DNA from 4 places in the Lysinibacillus sp. KU-BSD001 genome. Region 1 is predicted to be linked to each of the others. Evidence: riboswitches for the same ligand, from Rfam matches in the RefSeq annotation. Region 1 holds a riboswitch; each other region holds the start of a gene.
What was found. Region 1 has a riboswitch for cobalamin ahead of cobJ (precorrin-3B C(17)-methyltransferase). Riboswitches for the same ligand answer to the same signal wherever they lie in the genome.
Positions count from the first base shown of each region.

Region 2: another riboswitch for cobalamin. It lies ahead of AAGS61_RS02650 (energy-coupling factor ABC transporter permease); the one in region 1 lies ahead of cobJ (precorrin-3B C(17)-methyltransferase).
Region 3: another riboswitch for cobalamin. It lies ahead of AAGS61_RS04130 (ABC transporter substrate-binding protein); the one in region 1 lies ahead of cobJ (precorrin-3B C(17)-methyltransferase).
Region 4: another riboswitch for cobalamin. It lies ahead of nikA (nickel ABC transporter substrate-binding protein); the one in region 1 lies ahead of cobJ (precorrin-3B C(17)-methyltransferase).

Region 1 covers NZ_JBDQZI010000008.1:136,815-139,980, reverse strand. The annotation lists gene AAGS61_RS13195 (sirohydrochlorin chelatase) at 1-198, opposite strand, end outside; gene cobJ (precorrin-3B C(17)-methyltransferase) at 215-1,840, opposite strand; cobalamin riboswitch at 2,262-2,445, opposite strand; gene AAGS61_RS13185 (histidine phosphatase family protein) at 2,487-3,062, opposite strand; gene AAGS61_RS13180 (pyridoxal phosphate-dependent aminotransferase) at 3,046-3,166, opposite strand, start outside.
Region 2 covers NZ_JBDQZI010000001.1:507,885-511,050, reverse strand. The annotation lists gene AAGS61_RS02655 (FBP domain-containing protein) at 70-681, opposite strand; cobalamin riboswitch at 871-1,049, shown strand; gene AAGS61_RS02650 (energy-coupling factor ABC transporter permease) at 1,176-1,919, shown strand; gene AAGS61_RS02645 (energy-coupling factor ABC transporter substrate-binding protein) at 1,921-2,205, shown strand; gene cbiQ (cobalt ECF transporter T component CbiQ) at 2,209-3,000, shown strand; gene AAGS61_RS02635 (energy-coupling factor ABC transporter ATP-binding protein) at 3,001-3,166, shown strand, end outside.
Region 3 covers NZ_JBDQZI010000002.1:183,409-186,574, forward strand. The annotation lists gene AAGS61_RS04125 (FecCD family ABC transporter permease) at 1-846, opposite strand, end outside; gene AAGS61_RS04130 (ABC transporter substrate-binding protein) at 839-1,786, opposite strand; cobalamin riboswitch at 1,970-2,153, opposite strand; gene argS (arginine--tRNA ligase) at 2,407-3,166, opposite strand, start outside.
Region 4 covers NZ_JBDQZI010000009.1:128,904-132,069, forward strand. The annotation lists gene AAGS61_RS13980 (nitric oxide synthase oxygenase) at 1-452, shown strand, start outside; cobalamin riboswitch at 574-753, shown strand; gene nikA (nickel ABC transporter substrate-binding protein) at 1,167-2,765, shown strand; gene nikB (nickel ABC transporter permease) at 2,770-3,166, shown strand, end outside.

The sequences.
Region 1 (3,166 bases):
TACATATACTTCTTTCGCACCTTTTTGAATACATGCTTCAATTCCTTCTGGTATCGAAGGTCGTGACAACTCCAAGAAACACGTCTCCACTAAAAATTGATCCTCTAAGTCTGGGCGTATTTTATCTACAAAGCGCTGGATTTCCTCATTTCCTGCTGCTAATCGACTTCCATGCCCTACAAATAAAATGGATTTCATTTCAGTCTCCCTTTCGTTAATCACCACATGGAGCTGGCTCTACTTCGATTTTGCAGCTCATATCGTGATATGTATAATGCAATATTTTTTTCACACGTTTAAAGTACTTGAACAAGCGCTCGTTCGGATGAGCATGCTGCTTATATTCTTCAATGATTTTCGTTAATAGCGGTACTAGTTCCTCCGGTTCAAGCCCCTCTGCAACAGGCTGTGCTGCATGAGCTGTTCGTCCAACCGGCTTTGCCCCAATAAATAAATCAAATTTCTTCTTGCGATACACAATGCCGATATCATCAAAAACAGCGCGGTAGCAAGCCATTCCGCAACCATTAAAGCCGACATGCAATTCCTTCGGTAGCTTCATCCCACCAAGCGTTTGGGCAATTTCCTCTGCATATGGAATGGACTCTGCTTTTTCGCCATAGCAAAAATCACATGCCTTTATATTGAGCACATCGCCAATCGGTAAAACAAGTAAACCGACCTCACGTAAACGTGCAACGAGCTCATCTGGCTGCTCAGTTGGCACTTTTACTAGCATACGATGCTCCGGCGTATATTCAAGCGTCCCTTGTTCACCAACAATTTCGGCTAACAGCATCATTTGTTGGGGGGTAAGCATTTTATTCGCTACGCCCGGACTAACCGCAAATTCAAAAATCGACTCTACTTTTTGTTGCACTAATACAGATGGTTCACCACCGACAAGCTTTAATGCCATCTGCGCCATTTCCAATGCACTTTTTTTTGGCTTTTCTGGAGCAGGCACCGTTATTTTTTCAAAACCCGTTTGGGCTTCACCTGTTTGCTGATCCAGTGCCCACGGTTCATTTTCTTTTCGTAAACGCTGGTGCGGTTTTAACGGTTGTACATCCTCGCCTAATGTATATTTGCGCTGGTAACCACGTGGCGTAATTATTTTATTATCGTAGAAGAATGTCGATGAATTGCCCACTACTACTGTTGTGAGCATGCCGATATCATGCTCTAGCATTTCAGCAAGTGTTGTTAGCACAATATTCTGACTTTCACGGTAAGCACTTTTCACTAAACCTACTGGTGTTGCAGGTGAACGATATTTTAATAGAATCCGTTGTGCCTCGACAATTTGCCTTGTACGACGTCCACTTTTCGGATTGTAAAAGGCAACGACAAAATCAGCCATCGCTGCTGCTTCAATACGTTTTTCAATGACTGTCCATGGTGTTAAGTGGTCACTTAAGCTAATCGTACAGGCATCGTGCATCACTGGGGCACCAAGCAAGCTCGCACACGAGTTAATCGCTGAAATGCCTGGGACCACTTCTACTGCTATGCCGTCTTTTTCTGTCCAGCCAAGCTCGATTAGTACCTCATATACAAGTCCAGCCATGCCGTATACACCAGCATCTCCGCTTGAAATAACGGATACAATATGACCTGCCTCTGCTTGTCGTACCGCCTCCTGTGCACGTGAAACCTCTTCTGTCATCCCTGTACTTACGATGGATTTCGCCGTTACTAAATGCTCGATCAGTTCTACATATGTTTTATAGCCAATAATATAATCACTCTGTTTTAATGCATCAACTGCACGTTTTGTAATATGTTCATAATCGCCAGGACCAAAGCCAACGACGAATATTTTCCCTTTCTTCAACATGTCCCCTCCAATAAAAAAGCCTATCTCACCTATGCTTCTCTCAGCGAAAAGTAAGTTTTGCATCATAAAGCAGGTAGCCCCGTTTGACAGAGGAATACTTTATGATGCTGCTTTTATCTAATTTTAATCGTCTTTCTTATGCAGATATCCATAAAGCTGATTCTGCCCTATCTGCTAAAAAAGGTGGTGTATGAGAACACCACGCTTTTTACTGGCTCGTCGACGTATCGGCATTATGCGATGAGCCGCTTCTTTCAAACGGTGGAAGATACAATAAAAATACGTCTAGCTAGGCATTGTCCACATGTCATAAGTGTGACGCAATTTTTATTCAAAATAAAAAAGCTACCTCACGATGAGGTAGCTTGAAATGGAAACGTCAAAAAAGAACCCGCCTCCATTTCCTATCCCCCGAAGAAATGTACAGTCGTCTAGGTAGGCAGGTCTCCTGGCTTCGCTTCATCCTTTGACGTTCCTTCCCATACTCAAAAGTACAGTGGATTTTTCGTCATCGTCAGCGTTTACAGTTGCGGGGACAGCGACGGATTTACACCGTTCTTCCCTTTTAAACTACATATAGTAGTACCTTCGCTAGAACTAATACAATATATTGTTTTATCTTAACAGATTTTAGTATAGCATGTCTTTAAATTTTCTGTAAAGTTATTTTTTCCAAATACCACTCTTCCTCATCTAAATACAAAGAAATAAAGTCCCCACCTGAAAGCATTCCCTTTTGCCATAATGTCGCCAGTGAACGCTTCTCGATTGCCCATTGTAAACAGGCAATGGCTACACCGTGCGAAACAACCGCAATCTGTTGCTGTGGGATTTCTTTGATGCTTTGTAAAAAGGCGAGTAACCGATTTGCCACTTGCTCAAACGATTCTTGTGAGTCTGCGATAAATTTTTCAGGTGCTTCGCTGTAGTATTGATAATTTACTTGTTGCTGAAGATGTACAATTGGCTGCCCTTGCCAATCACCTAAATAAATTTCACGAAGGCGTGCGTCTGTATGAATTTCCATGTTCGGAAACATCCATGTAGCAGTAGAAATAGCACGTTGTAAGTCACTTGCATAGACGATATCCGGTTGCCAGTCCACATCTTGCACTTGTTGTTTGCCATATTCCGTTAAAGGTGAATCAAGCCAGCCTTGTAACACCCCTTGCTTGTTCCACTCTGTTTCACCATGGCGATAAATTCTAATTGTTTTGCACATAGTCAGTAAATACTCGCATAAACGATGTCATTTTTTCAGGCTCCTTCATCGCAAGTCGGAACCACTGTCCGTCTAGACCGACATAATTCTTCGTATGACGAAGC
Region 2 (3,166 bases), on a different contig from region 1:
GACAACCACCTCATGGCGAGCGTAGCACAAAATAAACGTGGTATCACTACTTTCATCGAAAATAAAAATTTAGCGCGTTTTTGGTCTTACGGTTTCCATAAAGCTTTGCAACTTTTCGGCTGAATCAATATTTCGTTCACAGCTAATTGTATCCGCACAAATATACTGACTATAGGTTTTATACGTTCCCTCAACATTGCCTTTTTCCTTTGTGGTGAAAAGGGACACATCCTTATGTTGCTGACAGAGGGCACAAATCCCTTGCGTTTTTTCCATAGCAAGGACACCTTTGACACCTACTAATTGGCCTTCTTGCTCATACACAAAATAACGTGAACGCGTTGTTGTATCATCCCATGACACAAATGTTACAAGAGGATCTGTTATTTTTGGCGCCTTCACTTTTTTATCTTTTTTCCATAGACGCTTCACTACTTGCTCTGTTATGTCAGGAAATGGCGCTACGTTTAATTTAACAAACGTCATAAATGGCTCAAGCTGTTGGCGCTCTTTCACGACTAACACATCATCAATAATAAAGCGCGGTACATCCGCCTCTGTTAATGTTGTATCGATTACACCACGTACGGCATTTAATACGCTTTCATCCTTTGTTGTTGCGATACTATTTAATAATTTCATTGTTTGCTTTTCAACTAAATGCATTTGAAATACGTTCATGTTTATCCCTCCGCCCTCATTTTACTACGTTTTTTGGGTAGAGGGGAAATAATAGTTAGCTTGTATTCAAACATTTCTTTCAATAGCGTTTCCTATTTCCGAATATGTCATTCTAGTACATATTTCTCTTAGTAACCAAAAAAGAACTAGAAAAAAGTTTTCAAAACTGTTAGACTATTTTTCAATGACGACAACTGAATGATTTTTGGTGCTATAGATTTAGCTTAAAAGGGAAATCGGTGAAAGGCCGATGCTGTCCCGCAACTGTAATTTCGGAGTGACTCACAACACAGCCACTGTTTTTAAACGGGAAGGTGTGAGAAGCGTTGATGATAAGCCAGGAGACCTGCCAAAAATTAAACGCCATTCAACCTACGAGGATAGGTACGAATAGAAGCAACGCTTAGTTGCTTTTTTCATCGTGCACTTTTCTCCTAGAAAGTGTATTTTTTTATGCACTTTTTCGTCATAAAATAACAAAAGGAGAATGAAACATGAAAAACCTATTGACTAAATTGCTTTATTTCGGCATCGTTCTACTATTTATTCCGAAACAAGCATATGCCATGCATATTATGGAGGGGTATTTACCGATTGCTTGGGCGATTTTCTGGTTCGCTATCAGCTTACCTTTCTTAATTCTTGGTTTACGTTCGATTCAAAAAATTGTCAAAGAACATCCGGATAGTAAAATGTTACTTGCTTTATCGGGAGCATTTACTTTCGTTTTATCGGCATTAAAGATTCCATCTGTTACAGGAAGCTGTTCACATCCAACAGGGGTAGGACTTGGTTCTATTTTATTTGGACCACTAGTGATGAGTGTCATGGGCACAATCGTTTTATTATTCCAATCATTGCTACTTGCACATGGTGGACTTACAACACTTGGCGCTAATATTTTTTCCATGGCAGTCGTTGGACCATTTATTGCTTACGGTGTTTACAAGGGTGCGACAAAGCTTGGTCTGTCTTTCTCCATTGCCGTATTTTTAGCAGCAACGCTAGGCGATCTTGGTACATATGTGATGACATCGATTCAATTAGCATTAGCTTTCCCTGCTGAAGTTGGTGGCTTTGTCGCTTCTTTCCAAAAATTTGGCGGCATTTTTGCTTTAACTCAAGTTCCTTTAGCAATTAGTGAAGGCTTACTGACAGTGATTGTCATGAATTTCTTACAAAAATACAATGTGCGTGAATTAACAAGCTTACGTATTTTACAACCGAAGGAGAATTAAGATGCTAAAGAAAAATCTATTATTATTAGCGATTGTCGTTGCATTAGCGATTTTCCCGATTATTTTCCTACAAGATGCTGAATTTGGTGGGGCTGACGGGGAAGCAGAAGAAGCAATTACAGAAATTGCAACGGATTATGAGCCTTGGTTTCATGCAATTTGGGAGCCACCAAGCGGAGAAATTGAAAGCTTATTATTCGTATTACAAGCAGCAATCGGAGCTGCGATTATCGGCTACTTTGTTGGATTTATGCGCGGTCGTGCGAATCCTTCAAAAAATGAATAATCCATGATAGCGATTGACCAATACGCCTATATTAACCGACTTGCTCATGTACCCGCAGCACAAAAAGCATTATTAGCCGTTTGCGCATTATTGATTGTGACAATCACGAGAGATATTGCCATTGCTTGCTGGACAATTGCGGTAATGAGTGTTCTGATTGTAGGCATGGCTCGTATTCCTGTTAGTGTTTATAGTAAATTACTGATCACACCACTCGGTTTTAGTGTGACAGGTGTCATAGCAATTGTCCTGTCATTTTCTACTGCGCCTGCGATGCCGGTTGATGTGATTTGGTACCATTCGATTGGCAACTTCAACATTTTTCTGCTGGAATCTGATGTCAAACGTGCCATTACGATTTTATTTACCGCATCTGGTGCAATTACAAGCTTGTATTTTTTAATTCTTACAACGCCTGTTTACGAGTTGAGCCAGTTGCTTCAAAAGCTCCATGTGCCAGCGATTTTAATAGAACTCATCGAATTAACGTATCGTTTCATTTTTTTATTTTTAAGCTGTGCACAGCAACTTTACACAGCGCAACAGGCACGACTAGGCTATACGGGCATAAAAGTTAGCTTTCGTTCGCTAAGCTCTTTAATTGTGGCCATGCTACAATCGCTTCTTGTACGAAATGAGCAGCTCACACTTGCGATGCATGCACGTACCATTGATTGCTTTATTGTACCTATAGCATTTTGTGAGCATAAGCAGTGGAACAAGCAAATGGCATGGATACTAGGACTTTATGGTAGTAGTATTATTGGCATTATGTGGCTACAAGGAGGACTTTAAATGAACAACGCTTATTTTACGTTACAACATGTAGATTATTGCTATCCTGATGGGACAAAAGCGTTGGAGGATTTGTCACTCACGATTCCGATGAACCGGAAAATTGGAATTTTAGGGGAAAATGGCTCAGGGAAATCAACGCTCTTTCAACTGCTCATGGGGCTCA
Region 3 (3,166 bases), on a different contig from region 1:
AAATGAAATCAGAAGCAAATGACGATGGTCTGCCCCTAAAATCATCCGCACCATATGCGGGACAACTAGTCCGACGAAACCAATCGTGCCGGATACCGCTACAGCGGCACCCGTTAACATCGAGCCACCAATCAAAATAATATACTTACTTCGTTTGACATCGACCCCTAAATATTTTGCGCGTTCTTCGCCATAAATCATTGCATTTAACTCGCGACGATTAAACCAAAGAATAATGGTGCCTATAATGACAAACGGTAAAATCATTTTGACATATGGCCAGCCGCGCATGGACACACTCCCTAACAGCCAGCCCATAATCGAACGAAGCTCTTCGCCAGTAAGTGCAATCATCAGTGAAATACAGGAGCCTAAAAACGAACTAAATATAATCCCTGTTAAAATTAATGTCTCCATTTTCATTGTCCGGTCTACTACTCGTGCAAAGCCTAAAACAATTAAAAGCGTCACTAAAGCGCCTGCCATACTAAAAACAGGCAATGTAAACAGACCCAATATCGGAATCGAGACACTAAAGAATAATGTAAAAACAGCACCTACTGATGCACCGGATGAAATCCCAAGTGTATATGGATCAGCAAGCGGATTTTTGAGCAAGCCTTGAAACGCTGCACCGGCAATTGCCAGTGAGGCGCCGACTAATGCAGCAAGTATGACGCGCGGCATTCGAATATGCCATAAAATACTATAAGCGGTTGGATTAGCTTCCCCGTCCCACAATGTAGAAAGCGGAACAGATACGGAACCAATCGATATCCCACACCATATACTCACTAGTAAAATAGCGATAGAAAGTATATAGGCCGCTATATATTTTTTAGTCATTAAAGACCTCTGGATAAATTGCTTTTGCGATTGATTCAACACCATCTGCAATACGTGGACCTTGACGACTTGTTGTATTGCCATCTACAACTGTTAATGCATTATTTTTTACAGCTGTCATGTTCGCAAAGGCTGGGTTGTTTTTAATTGTTACATCATCCCCCTCATAAGTGAAAATGATGGAATCTGGATTTGCTGCAAGGAATTGCTCAGGGCTATACATCGGCCATCCCTCTTCTTTTACGGCATTTTCAACATGAATGAACTTCAGCATTTCATTCATAAATGTATTTTGCCCAACCACATAAATATTAGGTGCTCCTCCAACAACCATAAAGGCTGTTTTTGGTTCAACTCCTTCTAATTTCGCTTCAATATCTGATAGTTTTGTTTTAATAGATGAGATGACTTCTTCCGCCTCATCCTCTTTTCCTGTTAATGTACCTACTACTTCAATCGTGTCATATGTTTCTTCAAAGGTTTCTGCATTGTCAACAACGAATACAGTAATACCTGATGCCTCTAATTGTGCAATCGCACCTTCACTTGAAAACATGCTTGATTCATGTGCAAAGACAATATCCGGCTGTAATGAAACAATTGTTTCGACATTATATTCAATACCACCTACACGCGTTTTATCCGCTACTTGTTCAGGATAGTTGTCATTGTCATTCACACCGACGATTTCTTCATCTAGGCCAAGACCAAATAAAATCTCTGTATTGGATGGTGTTAACGACACGATACGGTCTGGTGCTTCTTCTAATGTAATTTCATTGCCTAGTGCATCTACAGCTGTTACTGGAAAGACTGTCTCATTATTTTCCTCTACAACGACAGCACCTTCCTTTTGTTGTGTTTCCTTTTCTGTTCCACATGCTACAAGCATACTTAATGCAAGTGTTGCTGATGCGGCTAACTGCCAAAACTTCTTCATTTGTTGTTCCTCCTATTATGCGAAAATATCCCTTTTATCCAATAAACCTAAGATGGTGGCACGTTTGTAAAAATAGATAAATTTGTAAATAAAAAAAGTCTCTCTAGTACGAGAGACTTTGGAAAAGGCTAACATTACGTATAACATCTATACTCAAAAGCCACCTTCCTATCCTCGTAGGTTATCTTGGTGTTCATAAAGGCAGGTCTCCTGGCTTATGCATCAAACGCTGGCTTATCCCTTCCCGAATGAATCAGTGGTTTTTTATAAGCAAGCTAGCAGTTACAGTGGCGGGACCGCGTCGGATTTACACCGACTTCCCTATTATCTTTGCACGTGGCAAAGAACCTTTACTACTTATCAAATTGTCTAACATTTCTATTATAGCTGAAATCTTCGTTTTGAAAAGAATAATTTTCTGAAAACTCTATTGTAGTGCTGCTTATGCACTCCCCAAATACGTCGCAAAAATTAATAAAAGCCACCCATAAAGGATGGCTTTCGATGATTACACCTTTTCAGGTGTGCTTACGCCAATTAGTTTTAGGGCGTTTGTAGCTGTCGGCTATGCCTTTCGCTACAGAACAGAACAATGAAAGATTGCATTCGCTTTTTATTGATTACATCTTTTCAGGTGCACTTACCCCGATTAGTTTTAGGGCATTCGCTAATGTTGTTTTTACGGCTGTAATTAACGCTAAGCGTGCTTCTGTTAACTCTTTGTTGTCTTGGTTAATTACTTTTTCAGCATTATAGAAGCTGTGGAACGTTGCCGCTAAGTCTTGAATGTAGTTGGCAATACGGTGTGGTGTGCGATGTTTTGCTGCATCTGCCACGACTTGCGGGAATGCCCCTACTTTTTTCAGTACCTCTTCTTCTTTTTCTGCTGTTAGTAAACCAAGGTTATCAAGTGAAGCCGCATAGCCTTGCTCCCCTGCTGCGCGTAAAATTGACGCAATACGTGCATGTGCATATTGTGCATAGTACACAGGATTTTCATTTGATTGTGATACCGCTAAATCAAGGTCGAAATCCATATGCGAGTCGCCTGCTGTTTTCACGAAGAAGTAACGAACTGCATCTAAGCCTACTTCTTCTACTAATTCACGCATCGTTACCGCATTACCCGTACGCTTCGACATTTTAAATTTCTCGCCGTTTTTGTACAGCTGTACCATTTGGATAATATCTACTTCTAATGTGCCGCGATTATAGCCAAGCGCCTCAATTGCTGCTTTCATACGTGGAATATAACCGTGGTGGTCAGCGCCCCAAATATTGATGAGCTTATCGAAACCACGTTGTAATTTATCTTCGTGGTAGGCGATATCTGGCGTTAAGTATGTGTAAGAGCCATCGTTTTTGATTAATACACGATCT
Region 4 (3,166 bases), on a different contig from region 1:
ATGCGGTGCCGATTATTTCGAGTATGCGTTTTAATTGTGGTGGCATTGATTTTGAGGCCGCGCCGTTTAATGGTTGGTATATGGGTACAGAGATTGGCGCACGCAATTTGGCAGATACGAATCGTTATAATTGTTTGCCAAAGGTAGCAGATGTAATAGGGCTGAAGCGTGAGACAAATAGTTCATTATGGAAGGACCGCGCTTTAGTAGAATTGAACATTGCGGTACTGCATTCCTTTAAGGAGGCAGGTGTCAGCATTGTCGACCATCATACAGCAGCACAGCAATTTAAGCTGTTTCAAGAACAGGAAGGAAAATCCAATCGTGATGTCACTGGCAACTGGACGTGGTTAATCCCACCTATATCACCGGCTACGACACATATTTTCCATCAGCCGATTCCTAATATTATTCATAAACCAAATTATTTTTATCAAAAAAATCCATATTAGCGAACTATTCATAGCCCAATTTGTCTGGGCTATTTTGTTTTATTTTTATACTTTTGTTTGAAATTTCAAACAAAATAAACTAGAAATTTCCCCCTGTTCTTGTTAAACTGTTCCATAACGATAAAACTGAATGATTTTTGGTGCTAATGCAAATTAGCTTAAAAGGGAAGTACGGTGAAAGTCCGTCGCTGTCCCGCAACTGTAATTCGGAGCAAATCACATAGAAGCCACTGTTTATAACGGGAAGGTGTGAGGAGCATTGATGATAAGCCAGGAAACCTGCCAAAAATTAAGCCCGATTCAACCTACGAGGATAGGTGCGAAGTAAAGCAAATGTTCAATTTGCTTATTTACTTATGCACCCATGCACTTTCTCTTAGGAAGTGTATTTTTTTATGCGCTTTTTTGTTAATGAAAAAGAAGATTGTTATTTTAAATGAAAAGTGTATAATTTAATTGATAATAGTAATCATTACTGTTTTAGTGGATTCATAATTTAAGCAAGGAGGGGATAAAGGTAAATCGCTGAGAAAGTATGTAGTGATTTTAGCAATTGATAAGGAATAGTATTTATGAAAAATGATATTATTTCTCACTTCATTTTCAGTCAAGAAATGACAAGGATACATAAACACGATGTTTACTATACGGTGAAATGACTTATCAATCAGGATGATAATAAGAATCATTTTCTAGAAAATAGGAGGAATAACAGTGAAGCGTATTTATATTTTATTTATATCAGTGATGATATTGATGCTGTTAACAGCATGTGGTAATGATGAGCAAACAACAGCTACATCTGCAAAGGAATCGAGTAATACACTAGTGATGTCTTGGCCAAAGGATATTGGGGAAGTGAATCCACATTTATACTCGCCAAATGAAATGTTTGCCCAAGCAATGTTGTATGATCCGTTAGTGGTGTATGAAAACGATGGTACGATTTCACCAGGATTAGCGGAATCATGGGACATGTCACCAGATGGGAAGATCTATACATTCAAGCTACGTGAAGGTGTGCAATATTCCGATGGTTCATTGCTCACAGGTGAAAATGTAAAACGTAATTTTGATACCGTTATCGCAAATAGTGCAGCACATAGCTGGTTAGAGGTAGTGACTGTTATTGACCAAGTAGAAGTAGTGGATAACACAACGGTAAAAATTCATTTGAAAGAGGCGTATTATCCATTCCTACAAGAGTTATCACTTATTCGTCCGCTTCGTATGCTAGGGGACGCGGGATTCCCGAAAAGTGGTAGTACGGCAGATGGGATTGAAAAAGCAATCGGTACAGGTCCATGGATTTTAACTGCGTATGAGCAAGATCGTTATGCAGAATTTACACGTAATGAAAACTATTGGGGCAAAAAGCCGTCGATTGAAAAAGTAGTAGTAAAAGTGATTGCCGATTCGCAAGCACGTATGATGGCCTTAGAAAAAGGGGATATCGATTTAATTTTTGGTAGTGGGCAGCTTGTACCAGCTGAATTTGCAACATTACAGCAAAATAATCAGTACGTCACAAAAGTGTCAGAGCCTTTATCGACACGTATTTTATCTTTCAATACAACATACGGCGTGACACAAGACAAGGCCGTGCGTATTGCATTACAGCATGCAATTGATCGACAAACGATTGTGGAGCACGTATTAAACGGTTTAGAGCAAGAAGCACGTTCATTATTTGCACCAGGCTTCCCTTATAGTGATATTGAAGTAGAATCATATGCTTATGACGTACAAAAAGCGGCTGCTATTTTGGATGAAGCAGGCTGGGTAATGGATGAAAAGACAGGTATACGAGTCAAGAATGGTGAAACGCTGACACTGACCGTTCCTTATAACAGCAGTGAGCAAGTGCATAAGGCCATCTTTGAATATTTGCAAGGTATATGGAAAGAGATTGGTGTGGAAGTCAATTTAATGGGGGAAGAAAGTCAAACAGTCTATATGCGTTCAAAAGAAGGCGAATATAATCTCATGTTCAATGATACATGGGGAGCGCCTTATGATCCGCATATGTACCTGCGTACAATGACAGGTGAAAAACAAATCGGTTTTTATGCGAAAGCGGGTATCGAGTCAAATGAAAAGTTAACAGATGATATTACACGTGTGATTCGTTCAACCGATGAAGCACAGCGTCACGCGCTGTACGAAAGTATTATTCAAACGATTCAAAGTGAAGCGATTTTCATGCCCATTTCATATCGTCAAAATTATTTAGTGGCGAACGATGTATTCGAAACGATTACATTCTCCCCACAACAATACGAAGTACCAATCAATTTGTATGAAATGAAGTGATGAGATGGGGCAATTTTTAACGAAACGTCTACTGAGCATGGTGCTAGCGCTATGGGGGATCACAATCATTGCCTTCTTCTTAGTACGTGTGATGCCCGTTGATCCAATAGAGGCATATTTTCAAGCTAATCAATTGCCTGTAACCGAAGAGGCGATGGAACAAGTACGTGAGGAACATGGGCTAAATCAGCCTATGTTCACGCAGTACGTACAATGGCTATCAGGTGCTATTCAGTTTAATTTTGGGACATCCTTTATGACGAATAATGCGGTAAGTGAAGAACTATTTAGCCGTTTTAGTGTGACGATGCAGCTAGCGGTTGTTGCCTTTCTTTTTATTTTGTTGCTATGTGTACCAATTGGAATCATCAGTGCTGTCAAGCGCGATTCTTGGTTTGACC